DNA from 2 places in the Pseudoalteromonas sp. 0802 genome. Region 2 is predicted to be linked to the other one. Evidence: predicted binding sites of a transcription regulator. Region 2 holds the regulator's gene; the other holds the start of a gene.

What was found. The regulator MetJ, encoded in region 2, represses methionine synthesis genes. The targets are predictions, from matches to a motif close to TAGACGTCTAGACGTCTA.
Region 1: HUS61_RS14725 (methylenetetrahydrofolate reductase) is a predicted target of MetJ. The motif match lies at 4,424-4,441, and genes of this name have one in related genera.

The regions. Positions count from the first base shown of each region.
Region 1 is NZ_JABVXE010000010.1:35,549-43,279, forward strand. It holds gene HUS61_RS14710 (helix-turn-helix transcriptional regulator) at 1-46, shown strand, start outside; gene HUS61_RS14715 (sensor domain-containing diguanylate cyclase) at 377-1,318, shown strand; gene HUS61_RS14720 (pitrilysin family protein) at 1,354-4,239, opposite strand; gene HUS61_RS14725 (methylenetetrahydrofolate reductase) at 4,487-5,443, shown strand; gene HUS61_RS14730 (sensor domain-containing diguanylate cyclase) at 5,440-6,408, opposite strand; gene HUS61_RS14735 (DEAD/DEAH box helicase) at 6,457-7,692, opposite strand.
Region 2 is NZ_JABVXE010000015.1:18,706-26,436, forward strand. It holds gene priA (primosomal protein N') at 1-1,550, opposite strand, end outside; gene rpmE (50S ribosomal protein L31) at 1,784-1,999, shown strand; gene HUS61_RS16815 (malic enzyme-like NAD(P)-binding protein) at 2,535-3,776, shown strand; gene metJ (met regulon transcriptional regulator MetJ) at 3,877-4,197, opposite strand; gene metB (cystathionine gamma-synthase) at 4,422-5,681, shown strand; gene metL (bifunctional aspartate kinase/homoserine dehydrogenase II) at 5,687-7,731, shown strand, end outside.

The DNA of each region.
Region 1 (7,731 bases), on a different contig from region 2:
TGTCAGTTTTGCCCTTGGTATGGCAACGGTATTTGTTATTTTTTAGGAGTGATAGATGACTAAAGAACAACGCGGCTACGCTACACTTATAGGCTTTGTAATAGCAACCATGCTATTTGCGATAGCAGTTAAAATTGGCGCAATGCTTTAGCATTTCTAAGCATATAAATAAAATATAACTGTCAGAACTGAGCGTTGAGCTAGGTGCTGGCAGTTTTTTCATATCAGCACCTACAAATACCTGTAGATATCTACTTTCTAATAGCCAAGCTATAAGTAAAAGACAATACCTTATTAATTGTTTTTTATGTAAACCACGGTGAAAACCCAGCATTTATTGCTAATCTTAAAAAAGTGATAATGGCTAGGAACTAATGTGGTTGAATCAAAAGAGTTTCTAAAATCAATACTCGATACGATCTCAAAACATATTGTTGTAATTGATGAGAAAGGTGATATTCAATTTGTGAATCGTAGTTGGCAAACTTTTGGCGATGAAAATAATTGCCAGTGTAATACCCAGTGGGAAGAGCAAAACTACCTCGCAATATGTCAATCAGCTGCACAGCAAGGTGATGAGTTTGGTGCACAAGCTTTATCTGGTATTAGTCAGGTTATAAACCAACAACTAACCGAGTATTACCTAGAATATCCATGTCATAGCAATACCGACAAGCGTTGGTTTTTAATGCGAGCAGTGCCCTTCGAGCATGCATCAAAACGCTTTATCGTCATTAGCCATATAAATATTACCGAACGTAAAATCGCCGAGCAGCAAGTACAAGAACTTGCTCGTATCGATGGTCTCACACAAATAGCTAACCGACGTCATTTTGATGATTTTTATAAGCAAGAATGGAGCCGCTGTGCCCGCTTAAAACACCCCTTGTCGTTAGCCATGATCGACCTTGATAACTTTAAGTCTCTTAATGACAACTTTGGTCATCTGGTGGGTGATATTTGCTTGAAAGAAGTGGCAAAACGATTACCTGATTATACTCGCAGACCTGGTGACTTGTGCGCTAGATACGGCGGTGAAGAATTTGTACTGGTACTTGGTAATACGCAAAGCCATCAAGCACAAAAACTCATGACGCGTTTTATGGCAACGCTGAACACGATTCAACTACCAGAGCTTGCCGGTTATCCCTTGACGGTTAGTATTGGTTTAGCAACTATTTACCCAAATAGCAGTGATGATGCCATGTTACTTATTGAAATGGCTGATAGTGCGCTTTATCAAGCAAAAGAAGCTGGCCGAAATCAGCTTGTGGTTGCAGATAACATCGAGCCATTAAACATAGAAAAATGCCCCTAATAAGGGGCATTGATTAGAGCTTGTTTACTCAGTTATTACTGAAATACTTTTTCGACATCAAGTACTGAAATATTTTTCGCTGGTATTGCAAGCTTATAGTCTGCAATCACTTTATCTTCAGCAACAAGTTCTGCTGGTTTTTCAGCGTTATACACCATTGGTGATGTTTGCTCTGAAGCTAGGCGTTTTTGCATGTCTTTGCCATCACCTGTAATAAACACATAGTGAATATTCTCTGTTTGCAGGTTATCGCGAATAACACGGTTAACATCATCAAGGGTTAGCTTTTCAAGCTTGCCGCGCACATAGTCAACAAAGCTCTCAGTGTTATAGAACTCACTATCAAGTGCATAGCCTAACTGGCGATCTTGGCTTGCAACCATTTGTGGCACAAAGTTAATTAAGAAGTTACGAGTCGCTTCAAAGTCTTCTTTGCTGATGCCATTTTTAATTAGCTTATCAAGCTCAAATAATGCCGTACGCGTTGCAAAGTGCGCATCGTTATTTGAACGAAGCGGACGTAACCACACTTGGAAAATTTGCTCTGAACGACCTAAGTTAGCATCAGGTTTAGTTTGGAACATACCGCGTGGGAAGTACTCAATGTATGCATAATCACCATAGTTCATACCACGGGTTTGACGAATGCGCTGATACAAGAAGCTGTTTGAGCTGCGGTGTTCACCAAAGTAAGAGCGCACCAACCAAAGCGCTGTCCAGTCATCGCTACTACGAATTGTATCGATTGGGAAACCAAATGACACAGCGGTAGATTGCGCTGATTTTTCAACAATCGTTGCATGATGACCTTTAAGTTCTGGCGCATCAGGGATCGTTAAGCGGCTTTCTTTACCTTGTGGAAGCGATGTTAAATCTTTCAGCATAGTCGATTTAACATCACCCGGGATCGCACCAATTAGACCCACTGTTAACTTAGATTGAGTAAACTGGTTAGCATAAAACGCTTTTACATCGTCAAGTGTCAGTGCTTCAAGATCTGATAAATCGCCATAGTTATAGCTTTCATACGGATGGCCTTTATAAAGCTGATGATATAGCACTTCTTTACCTAGCTCTTCGTCATTTGACGCTTTCAGACCTGCTTTAATGCTATCAATAAGCTCTTTTTTCAGGCGTTTAAAATCATCTTCTCTAAAGCCAGGGTTTAACAACTGGTCGCTAACAAGTGCATACCACTGCGCGGCATTGTCTTTATGTACACGGCCGCGTAGTGAAATCATCTCTTTATCGATTTGATAGCCAAAGCTTCCCGCTAGTGGATATAACGCTTTTTGAATATCTTTGTAGCTCATAGTTTCTGAGCCACCTTGCGCTAGCATCGCTGCAGTGAGTGCTGCTAAACCTTTTTTACCATGTGGATCAGCCGCTGCGCCGGTATTAAATAACCAGTTAACATCAACCAGTGGTGAGCTATTTGTTTTATCAAGTACTTTAAAATGACGCTCTGTTGGGGCTTGCTCGATACTGGCAACCAAGGCATTTAAATCAACTTCTTGCTCAAAACCAGCTACTTTATCAAGCGCCGACATTGTCACCGTAGTACGGCTTGGATCAACAAAGTACTTGTTTGCTACCGCTTTGATATCTTCTGGCGTGATGCTGTCAGCAGTGGCATAAAGTTGATTAATCACTTCAGGGTCACGCTCAAAGTGCATGTAGCTTGCAAGTGTTGAAGCGATTGACTGCGATGAATCAAGGCCATTGATAAAGCTATACTTTAAGTTTGATTTTAGATCCGCTAACTTTTGTGCATCAACTAACTCAGTACGTGCTTGCGCATAAGTACGGTTAATCGCATCACGAGCTTTAGCCAGGTCCGCTTCGTTTTCGACTTTTACAAAAACATGTAGTAAACCCGGATCTTTAGTATCTGGGTTATAAGTAAACATTTGGCTGGCAATTTGTTTATCAACAACAAGTTCTTGATAAAGTGCCGAGTTGTTAGAGAAATACAGCTGTGAGATCAAATCAAGAGCGGCACGGTCTTTTTGAGTAGGATCCCATGCAGTGCCTTTATAAGACACAAGCAACCAGTGGCCTGGTAAACCATCATTTTTTTCATGTACATATTTTGCGGCTTGTTGCTTTGGTTCAACAGGAATATCTGCTTGGTAATCGCCTTTTTTCCAATTACCCCAATGCTTTTTCACCATTGCCATGGTCTCTTGTGGATCAACATCACCAACAATGACTAAAGATACATACTCAGGCTTATAAAATTTAGCGAAAAACTCTTTACCATAGGCCATTTGATCAGGCATGGCTTCAATGTCTTCGAAAAAGCCCATGGTGGTGTGCTTATAGGTATGCTTTTCGAATGCTTCGTTACGAACCGCAGAAAGTAACTTACGAATTGGGCTAGCATTATTCTTTAAATACTCACCTTTTACAGTCAGCGCTTCGGTGCGGAACTGCTCTTCGCTGTAAGTCAGGTTTTGGAAAATATCAGCTTCAATTTCGAGTACTTTATCTAAGTGCTCTTTTGAGAAGTTTAAGTGATAGTTAGTGTAATCGTTGGTCGTATACGCGCGATTATCAACACCCGAGTTTTTTAAAATATCTGAATACACATCTTGTGGGAATTTTTCAGAGCCTTTAAACATCATATGCTCAAAGAAGTGTGCAAAACCGGTTTTACCTGCTTCAACCTCATTACGTGAACCAACCGATACCGGAATTTGCAGTGACACAACATCAGGGTAATCTGTTTTAACTACCATCACGCGAAGGCCATTCTCAAGCTCTTCTAATAGATAATCTTGGCTAAATACACGGTTATCATCTTGGCTTACTAGCTGCTCAATTTCGATTTCTTTAACCATAGTTGACTGTGAGTTACTTGCGCAGCCACTTAAAGCAAGTGTTACAGCAACACTGGTTGCTAATAATCTAAATTTCATAATGTTCCCTTGTTAGTTATTTTTCTCATAATCATTGCTGCTTGATTATGCATCAAAGCACCAGAAAATATGAGGGTCAGAGCAATAATTTATGTAAACAGGTGTGTCAATTTTGCGAAACGCTCAGCTTTAAACTTGAGTAAAATTCATAGTGATTGAAAAACTTTCAAGAAAAAAATCTATCTAGACGTCTAAATGGCTGCTATATTGTTTGGCATAGACATTAGCACGAGCTGGAATGAGGATTATGGCTTTATCATTACAAGAGAAAATTGAAGACACAAATCAAGGTGTCTACCTAATTGGTACCACACCACCAAAGTCAGGTACTGATAAAGCACAGCTTGAGACCATTGCTCAGAAGCTACTCGGTCGTTTACACGAAATTGAATACGACGGTGTAATCATCTACGACATTCAAGATGAAAGTAGCCGCATTGCAAAGCCGCGTCCTTTTCCGTTTAAAGAAACGGTAGATCCACGTGAATACAGTCAATTACTTCGCAGCTTGTCGCAACTTGATGTGATCACATATAAGAGCGTAGCCCAGCGTGGTGAAGCAGAATTTACCGAGTGGTTAAACGAAACACGTAACGACTTTGAACTAAAAAACTTAGTGTTGGTGGGTAGTCCATCATCTCATGGCGACATCAAATTAAGCCTACCTGATGCATATAAAACGCTGGCAAAACAGAACAGTGATGTATTTTTAGGTGGCGTTACGATTGCAGAGCGTCATGCCAGCAAACGCAATGAACATGAGCGTTTAGTTGAAAAAACAGCACAAGGTTGTAAGTTTTTCATCTCGCAAGCGGTTTACAATGCTCAAGCAACGATTGATTTAATCACTAGCTATGCGCGTAGCTGTAAAGCACAAGGCACAACACCAAAACGCATTATTCTAACGTTTACCCCGTGTGGTGGTGAAAAGACCTTGGAATTTATGGAATGGTTAGGTATCTCAGTACCAGAAGCAACTAAGTACCGTATGTTAGATTCGGCAAATACATTGAGTGAATCAGTGCGTATTTGCCGCGAAAATCTCGATTTAATTTTACAAAGCTGCGCACATTTAGATGTACCACTAGGTTTAAATATTGAGAGCTTAACCAATCGTAAAGAAGAAATTGATGCGTCAATTAACCTTTACCGTTTACTTAAAGCAACCATGGAATTAAACCTAGCTGAGAAGCAAATAGCTTAACGTGCAGCCTTAGAGGCTTGCTTTTTCTCATACATATCTTCATCTGCTCGTTTTAATAGCTCAGCAAAGTTTTCTTTTGGCTGAGCTATTACCCCTGTACCAATACTTAAGCTCGTAACAGGAATGCCCCGCTTCTCTAAATTAGATTGATAAGTGGTGTTGAGCTTATCAGTGATGCTGTCTATGCAATCACCGGGCTGAACTTGCAATAACGCAATAAACTCATCACCCCCTAAGCGGCCGATAATATCGGTTTCACGTAGGCATTCTTTCATGGTGTCAGCTAAACAAATCAGCGCGAGATCGCCCACTTCATGGCCATACGTATCATTGAGTGGCTTAAAGCTATTTATATCGATAAATAGACAACTAATATCAAAACCAAGTCGTTTCGATATATTTAATTTATGTTGGCAAAGCAGATCTATTGCACGGCGGTTATAAATATTAGTGAGTGAATCGAGCATGGCAATTTCACGCATCTGCGTAAAGTTGTCTAACAGTGCAAGGTCATCTTCAACCATATCGCGAAGCTGCTCGATTAGTTCTAAAAAGCTCTGTTGATAATGGGTTTGTTTAAAATCCATAACACAAAAGGTGCCAAAGGGCTCGCCACTTGGCCAGCTAATTGGCACCCCAAGATAAGACTCAAAACCATCTTTTACCAGTGGGCTGTCATCCCATTGACTATCTTGACTGGCGTGATCAACATAAAGCGGTGCCATGTCACGCAGTACTTTTTTGCAGAAGATATTATCGTCGGCGCTTAATTCAGCCCCGGCATCATAGGGATTTTCTTGTTGCTCACTGGAAACAATAATACGATAGACATCATCTGTTTTATGAACGATAAAACCTGCGGGAGCAGAAAACAACTCGGTCATGAGATCTATTGTTTTCTGCCATTTTTCTAAGGAGAACTGTTTATCAGCGCGGCGGAACGTCCATTTATTCTCTTCTAACATACTAAACTCTCAACTTTAGCCGGAGGATAGTATAAATATATGCCAGATTTAGGAACGTCTCCTACTTTTTTGCCCTAAAATACGTTTTTTATCACGAGAGCGGCGTGCCTTATTAGTATTTTTACGAACTTGCTTTGGCTCTTTGGTTAAATCAGGCTCATACCCTGGTAACCACTGCGGCGTGAGTCTTGTGTCGAGTAAGATATCTATTTCGTCCAATAGCCACTGCTCATCGATGCTAACCAGCGACATCGCCATCCCTTTCTCGCCAGCACGTCCTGTTCGACCAATACGGTGTACGTAGTCCTCAGCCACATAAGGCAACTCATAGTTAATCACATACTTGAGTGAGGCAATATCAAGACCACGCGCAGCAACATCTGTCGCAACCAACACTCTTGTCGCACCTGATTTAAAATTTTGCAGTGCTTTATCACGCGCACCTTGGCTTTTATCGCCATGAATAGATTCGGTTTTTAAGCCGTCTTTACACATTTCTTTAGCAAGCACATCGGCGGTTTGTTTAGTACGAGTGAATATAAGTACTTGCTGCCAATTTTTCATGCCAATCATGTGTGATACCAGCTCGCGTTTACGGTCTTCATCAACCGCATATACTAGCTGCTCAACTTCAACCGCTGCTGAGTTGCGTTTATTCACTTCAACTAATTTAGGATCATTTAATAACTGCTTACTGAGTTTAAAGATGCTGTCGTCAAATGTGGCTGAAAAAAGTAAGGTTTGGCGTTCTTTTGGCACATGGCGCAAGATGCGTTTAATTTCGTCAATAAAGCCCATATCAAGCATGCGATCAGCTTCGTCAAATACCAAGGCATTAATGCTGGAAAGTTTAATACTGCCTTTGATCACATGATCAAGTAAGCGCCCGGGTGTTGCTACCACAATCTGCGCCCCTTTTATGGCTTTAATTTGAGGGCCTATACTAGCACCACCATAAGCCAGTGCAGCTTTTATTTCAGTATGCGCAGCATAACGCTCTACACTTGCAAATACTTGCTGAGCGAGCTCTCGGGTCGGCGTTAAAATTAGGACTTTAACGGCATCTGGGAGTACTTCAGCAGATAGCAAATTGTGCAGTAGTGGTAAAACAAACGCGGCGGTTTTGCCCGTTCCCGTTTGCGCACTACCCATTACATCAGCGCCCGCTAAAATAAGTGGGATTGTTTGCGCTTGAATTGCTGTAGGTGTGTGATAATTCTCTTCTTGCAAGGCTGTTAGCAATGCAGGGGCAAGATTTAATTCTGAAAAGGTCGCTACTGACATAGTCTGAAGTACATTTGGCTATAAAAGCGCTATTGTACG
Region 2 (7,731 bases):
CCTTTACGACGAGTTGAATCTCGGTCAATACGACTAATCGGAATGTCAGGGAAAGTTTGTGTTAAAAACTCTTCGATTTGTTCAGTGCCTTTGCCATTTGGAAAAATCTGCGTGCTGCCGCAATCAGGGCATTGATGAGGCACCTGATGTTGTTCACCACAGTGGTGACAAATCATCTGGCCAATGGCTTTATGAAAGGTTGCACTGGTGCTACAACGTGAGCACTCACTTAGCCAGCCACACTCATGGCAGATAAGGGTAGGCGAAAAACCACGACGGTTTAAAAACACCATCACTTGCTTACCACGTTCTAAATGTTGGCGCATATAAGCAAGGCTGGCATGGGCAATCCCTGCCTGCTCAGGCTGACCTTTCATATCCATTAAGTGGAACTGGTTATCAGTACTGGTTTGGGCCCGTTCAGTGAGGCTCAACAGCTGATATTTGTTATTAATTGCCTTATGTAAGGTCTCAAGTGCCGGTGTGGCACTACCTAGAACGAGCGGAATATTATGTTGGTATGCCCTATAAGCGGCTAGGTCTCTAGCATGATAGCGCAATGTATCTTGTTGCTTAAACGAGCTGTCGTGCTCTTCATCAACGATGATCATGCCAAGAGATAAAAAGGGCAAGAAAATACTAGAACGTGTGCCGATCACTATGGCGCAGCTGCCTTTTTCACAAAAACGCCAGGTCTGTAAGCGTTCGTTATCTGTTAGGGCTGAGTGCCATAGCATAATTGGTGTATCAGGAAAGCGACGACGAAAACGGTTGACTGTTTGTGGCGTTAAGCCAATTTCAGGCACTAATACTAAGGCTTGCTGACCTTTTTTTAGCACTTCTTCTAGGCATTGCAAATACACTTCGGTTTTACCACTGCCTGTGACACCTTCAAGTAAAAAGCTGGTAAAGCCACGAGCTTGGTTAATGCTGGTGCAGGCAACAGCTTGCTCTTTATTAAGCACCGGCTTGCTACCAACAGTCGGCGCGCGTTGCTGCCATTGGTTATCATGTTCAATAAATTGAGTGATCAGTTCTTTATCGAGCAGACTGTCGATGGTTTTTTTGGTAAATCCGAGTGCTTTTAATTCTGTAACTGATGATTTGCCCGATTCGGCTAGCTGCTTTAATAAATTTAACTGGGTTTTTGCTTTCAGCGACGGCAGCTTTGCACCTTTATCGGTTAGCTCAACCATGTTAATGCTGGTTTTATCTGGGCATTCGCCTTGCCTTAATGCAGCCGGAAGTGCCGTATGAATGGTCTCGCCCAATGGGTAACAGTAGTAGCGTGCTGTGAATTTTAGTAATGCTAAGTGTTGCTCAGATAACACTGGCGTGTCGTCTATAACATCAATAATCGGCTTTATTTTGTCAGCGGGAACATCGGTTGATGTTTTAAGAGCCAAGACCACGGCAACCTTTTTTTGGCTACCAAATGGCACGCGAACGCGCATACCTGGCTTTAACTCAGGGCTATGCAGCAGCTGTTCAACTTTATAATCGAAGGTACGCTGTAAAGGGACTTTTATGGCAACTTCTACAAAGTGCATAACAACTCAACTGAAACAAAGATAGAAAGATAATGTACTAAAATTGCAGTTAAAAACCTACCAACAAATACTGAACAACAGACCACTTGGTTATTTTTTTAGCGAAAGATGTATTTAAAGCTTGTCGTAAGGCTTCTTGAGCTATAAAATACGCGGCCTATTAATTGTATTAACTGCGTATGGTGCCAGACTTCGGGTTTGGAGAGCGATACGGCCTTAACTAGAGGTTCCCTATGAAAGAAGGTATTCACCCTAAGTACGAAGCTATCACTGCAACTTGTTCATGTGGTAACAAATTCGAAACTAGCTCAACTCTTTGTAAAGACATCCACTTAGACGTATGTTCTGAGTGTCACCCGTTTTACACTGGTAAGCAAAAGATTTTAGACACTGGCGGCCGTGTTGATCGTTTCAACAAGCGCTTCGGTGCACTTAGCAGCAAGAAGTAATCTCTGCTGTTTAGTTAAAAAAAGCACCTTAGGGTGCTTTTTTTATGCCTAAAATTCACAAAATTCTTTATTAACATTGCTACTCACTCATCATCTTCACTTATGTATCTTGCATAACTATTTCTGGCTGTTATGCCCATTATGTCGCTAATTTTGCAGACAAAGTGCCACCCCTTGGCTATATTCTTTTTTGTATAAACTTTAATAAAAGTTATTAAAAATAATAAATTTAAATAACTTTGTGAGTAAATGCTGTGAACTTCGTTGAAATGGCTATTTTGGGCTAATTTCGGCTAATTGCAGTGTACGTGCGTATAAAATACAAAAACACGTGCTTAAAAGGTCATAAATAGGTGAATTTTTATGTCTGATTAATCGCAACTATGCACAGAAATTGTTGGGAAATCCTTTAAAATTAAGCGATATAGCATATAACAGGATAGACCTGATAATACTTGGAATTTTTATACATTACAGGTATCGTACTGATGCAAGCTCTCTCACTTTTTAACTTTTTGCAGGATACTATCGCGTTATGTCAGATTTTCGTGAACAAGCATTACATTACCACGCTCACCCCGTTCCAGGTAAAATTAGTGTTGAACTAACCAAGCCAGCCGAAACGGTTAACGATCTCGCTTTAGCTTATAGCCCAGGTGTGGCTGAACCAGTCCGTGAAATTGCTGCTGATCCAGCAAATGCCTATAAATACACAGGCAAAGGCAACATGGTTGCAGTTATTTCAAACGGTACCGCAATTTTAGGTTTAGGTAACTTAGGTCCGCTTGCATCAAAACCTGTAATGGAAGGTAAAGCGTTACTATTCAAACGTTTTGCTGGTCTTGATTCAATTGATATTGAAGTTAAACACCGCACAACAGAAGATTTCATTAATACGGTTGCTAACATCGCTGATACGTTTGGTGGTATCAACCTTGAAGATATTAAAGCGCCAGAGTGTTTTGAAATCGAAAAAGCGCTTATCGAGCGCTGTGATATTCCAGTTTTCCACGATGACCAACATGGTACAGCTATTGTGACTGCTGCTGGTATGCTTAACGCCCTTGAAGTGCAAGGTAAAGATATCGAAGATGCTATCATCGTATGTTTAGGTGCCGGTGCTGCTGCTGTTGCTTGTATGGAGCTTTTAATTAAGTGTGGCGCACTGCGTGAACACATTTATATGCTTGACCGTAAAGGTGTGATCCATACACGTCGTGATGACTTAAACGAGTATAAGCAATTATTTGCTAACAATACCGATAAGCGTACATTACAAGATGTTATTGCTGATGCTGACGTATTCGTTGGTGTATCAGGTCCTAACCTGTTAACAGCAGATGATCTTAAGCTGATGGCTGATAAGCCAGTCGTGTTTGCATGCTCAAACCCAGATCCTGAGATTGCTCCAGAAGTTGCACACAGTGCGCGTAACGATTTAATTATGGCAACGGGTCGTTCAGATTTCCCTAACCAAGTAAATAACGTGCTTTGTTTCCCATTCATTTTCCGTGGTGCGTTAGATGTTCGTGCAACGGCAATTAATGATGAAATGAAAATTGCTGCAGTGCACGCAATTCGTGGTATCGCGAAAGAGCCTGTACCAAGTGAAGTATTAAAAGCAGCTGGCGTTGAGTCACTTGAGTTTGGTGCCGAGTACATCATTCCTAAGCCTATGGATCCGCGTTTATTACCACGTATTGCACGTGCTGTTGCTGAAGCAGCAGTAGAGTCGGGTGTGGCGCAAATCGACATGCCAGAAGATTACATGCGTTAAGCTTAATTAGCTATTAGGTACATCGCGCAATAAAAAACTCAGCCTAGGCTGAGTTTTTTTATATCTGCGATTATCGGCGGTGATCCGATGGCCGAAATACTTATTCTGAATCAAGCACTGGGATATCTAATCCCATTTCTTGCATAATTCTTTTAACTTCTTCAGGTACCTTTTCAGGGTTGTCTTTACGTAGGTCGTCATCATTTGGTAATGGTTGACCTGTAAAAGCATGTAAGAAAGCTTCACACAATAACTCACTGTTCGTCGCATGACGCAGGTTATTGATCTGGCGGCGTGTACGCTCGTCAGTTAATACTTTTAATACGTTGAGTGGGATCGATACGGTAATCTTTTTTACTTGTTCTGATTTTTTACCGTGTTCTGCATATGGGTGAATGTATTCACCGTTCCATTTAGCCATAAGTTGTTTCGTTGCCTCGGTTGTCAGTGATTTACGCCTTATTCACAGCGCAAGATGCGGAAATTCTATCTCTTTAAAAAAGATAGTCAAATACTAGTTATTTAGCCATCTAGTGGTGTAAATGTATAAACTTCTATGTGTAAGCGATAAATGCTTTGACTTCTCATATTTGATCATCTAACCTTTTAGACGTCTAAACATCCAATTAAAGAATAGGTGATGAAATGAGCGAAAAAAATAAAGCGACGATTGCTGTTCGTCACGGCATCGAAGCCGATAAACATCATGGTGCGGTTGTGCCTCCTTTATACTTATCAACCACCTATTCGTTTGCTGATTTTGATACTAAGCGCCAGTATGACTATGGTCGCAGTGGTAACCCAAATCGCGATATCTTAGCTGAAACCTTAGCTGAGCTTGAAGGTGGTGCTAGAGGTATTATCACTGCAACAGGTATGTCTGCTGTGCATTTAGCCACTCAGCTATTAAACAGTGACGATACGTTAGTGATCCCACATGACTGTTATGGCGGTAGTTACCGTTTATTCACCTCGCTTGAAAAACGTGGCCTGTTAAAACTGAAAGTTTTGGATTTAACTAAAACTGAAAATCTCCAAGAAATTTTAGCGATTAAACCCAAGTTGATTTGGATTGAAACGCCAAGTAACCCAATCTTGCGTTTAACAGATATTAAAGCAATTACTAGTATTGCTAAGCAGTGTGGTGCTTTGGTTGCGGCTGACAACACCTTCTTATCACCTGCATTACAAAACCCAATTGAGTTTGGTGTTGATATTGTTGTGCATTCAACCACTAAATACATCAATGGTCACTCTGATGTAGTGGGCGGTGCAGTGATTGCTTCAACGCAAGAGCTAGGCGACGAACTTGCTTGGTGGGCGAATAATATCGGTATTACTGGTGCACCATTTGACAGCTACTTAACGCTTCGTGGTTTACGTACTTTAAATGTACGCCTAAAGCAGCACCAAGAAAATGCCTTTGCCATTGCTGAGTATTTAGAAAACTCTCCTTATGTAAGCCAAGTTTACTACCCAGGCCTTGCTTCTCACCCACAACATGAGCTTGCTAAAGCACAGCAACGTGGCTTTGGTGGCATGGTGAGCTTTGATATTAAAGGCGACATCAACGATGCTGCTGCGTTTTTAACAAGCCTTAAAGACTTCAGCCTTGCTGAGTCGTTAGGCGGGGTAGAAAGCTTGATTTGTCACCCTGCAACAATGACCCACGCAGGAATGGAGCCTAAAGCGCGCCTCGAAGCCGGTGTGGGCGATACGCTGATCCGTATTTCTGTAGGTATTGAAGACGTAAAAGATCTCATTGCAGATTTAGACCGTGTTTTCAATTTAGTAAAACCAGGTCAAGGCCAGCAAGTTACAAAAGCTGAAGCTAAGCAAACACAGCAAGATACCCAACAAAACGCGTCATTTAAGTTAACGCCAGCACATACGGCACTGTGGTAGAAGAAATGGTAAATATTGTTCATAAATTTGGTGGCTCAAGCTTAAGCTCGGCAGATCGTTACCATGCGGTAGCGAACATTGTTCTTGCTAATACTGAGCAGGGCGATTGCATCGTTGTGTCGGCATCGGGTAAAACAACCGATACCCTAGTAAAGCTTTGGCAAAGTTACCAGCAGCAAGATAGTCAGGCTGTTAGCGATATTCTATTGCTTATTGATAACAATCAACGTGCGCTTATAGAGCAGCTACTTACAGGGCAGAATAAACAACAGGCGTTGGCACAGTTAAAAGATGAACTTGCCGTATTAAATGAATTAATTAGTCAGCAGCAGTTACTTGAAGCACCTTTACTTGCTCATGGTGAAGTGTGGTCGGCGCGGTTATTGGCCGCTTACCTAAATCAGTTAGGTGTTGATGCGCAAGATGTTGATGCAAGACAGCTATTTACTCTAAATGATGGTCAGCTTTTACATCAAAAAAACCAACAGCAATGCAGTGATGCGATTAGCAAAACACATATCAACGTAGTAACGGGTTTTATAGCAGCAGATTGCCAAGGTAATACGGTGACATTAGGCCGCAATGGCAGTGATTACAGTGCCACCTTGTTAGCGAGTTATACTTTTGCCAAGCAAGTGTCTATCTGGACAGACACACAAGGGGTATTTAGTACTGACCCTCGGAAAGTTAAAAATGCGGTTAAGTATGCCAAGGTGTGCCGCGAGCAAGCTAACCTATTAGCGCGTTTGGGTAACCCAGTATTGCATGCAAAAACCTTGTCGCCGTTAAAAGACACAGAAATTAAATTGGTGGTAAGAAGTAGTTTTGATTGTGATGCAACGCCAACCGAAGTAGTAAAAGAAGGTTACAGTAAAGCAAAGCGTTTTATTACTACCTTAGATAACATCGATTTATTACGGGTTGATAAACTAAGCGGTGGTGAAGTTGGTGAGCTTAGTCAGTTAATTCAACACAGCCTGCACCACTTTACTAAAGATGGCGATACTTACTTGTTAGTGCCAGGTCAAAGCACTCACCAAGTTGTAAGCCACTTAGCGGGCCGTGCAAATATTGTCGAGTCTAATTTAAGTGGTTGTGCAGTGGTTGCACCAACAGCTGATGTCATTGCGCTAACAGAGCAAGCAACAGCGCTTTTAAAAGAGCAAAGCATTCATCCTCGTTTTGTACAACAAGACGATAACTATGTGTTGATCTTAAACGATCAGGCAATTGACAGTGATGTTTTAACTCTTCTACATGACAAGCTGGTAAACAAAGGTCAAGAGTTGGCCATTATCGTTGCTGGCCTTGGTAACGTAGGCGAAGTGTTCTTATCGCAACTACAAGCTCAATTTGCTCGTTTATCTGCTCAGTACAAAGTAAAAGTAGTAGCTCTTTTACGCTCTAAACAAATGCTTTTTAGTGCCAGTGGTTTAAATACCGAAACATGGCAAGAGCAGTGGCACAATGAAGCGCAAAGCTACGATAAAGCTGAGTTATTAGCACGTATCAATGAGCTAGATTATGAGCACAAAGTAGTGATTGATATCACTGCCAGTGAGGCTTTTAGCCAGTTGTATCCTGATTTTGTAGAGCTTAACTGTCATTTGATCAGTGCAAACAAATATGCGGGCACTGCAGAAAATAGCTGGTATCAAAACCTACGCACTAATTTGGCTGAGCGAAACTTGTTGTGGCGTTATAACACCAGTGTGGGCGCAGGTTTACCGATTAACTTTGCTTTAGCTGATTTGCAAAATAGCGGAGACAGCATTAACCGTATTGAAGGGGTATTCTCGGGTACTTTATCGTGGTTATGTAGCAGTTACGATGGCAGCGTGCCGTTTTCAGATTTAGTGCTTCAAGCTCAGCAAATGGGTTATACAGAGCCAGATCCTCGTGAAGACTTATCTGGCCGTGATATGCAGCGTAAACTACTGATTTTAGCACGTGACTTAGGCCTAGATTTAGAGCTAGATGATATTGCTTTGACACCTCTGATGCCTGAACAGCTTGCAGCAGGTAGCTGGCAAGATTTTCTTGCAAACAA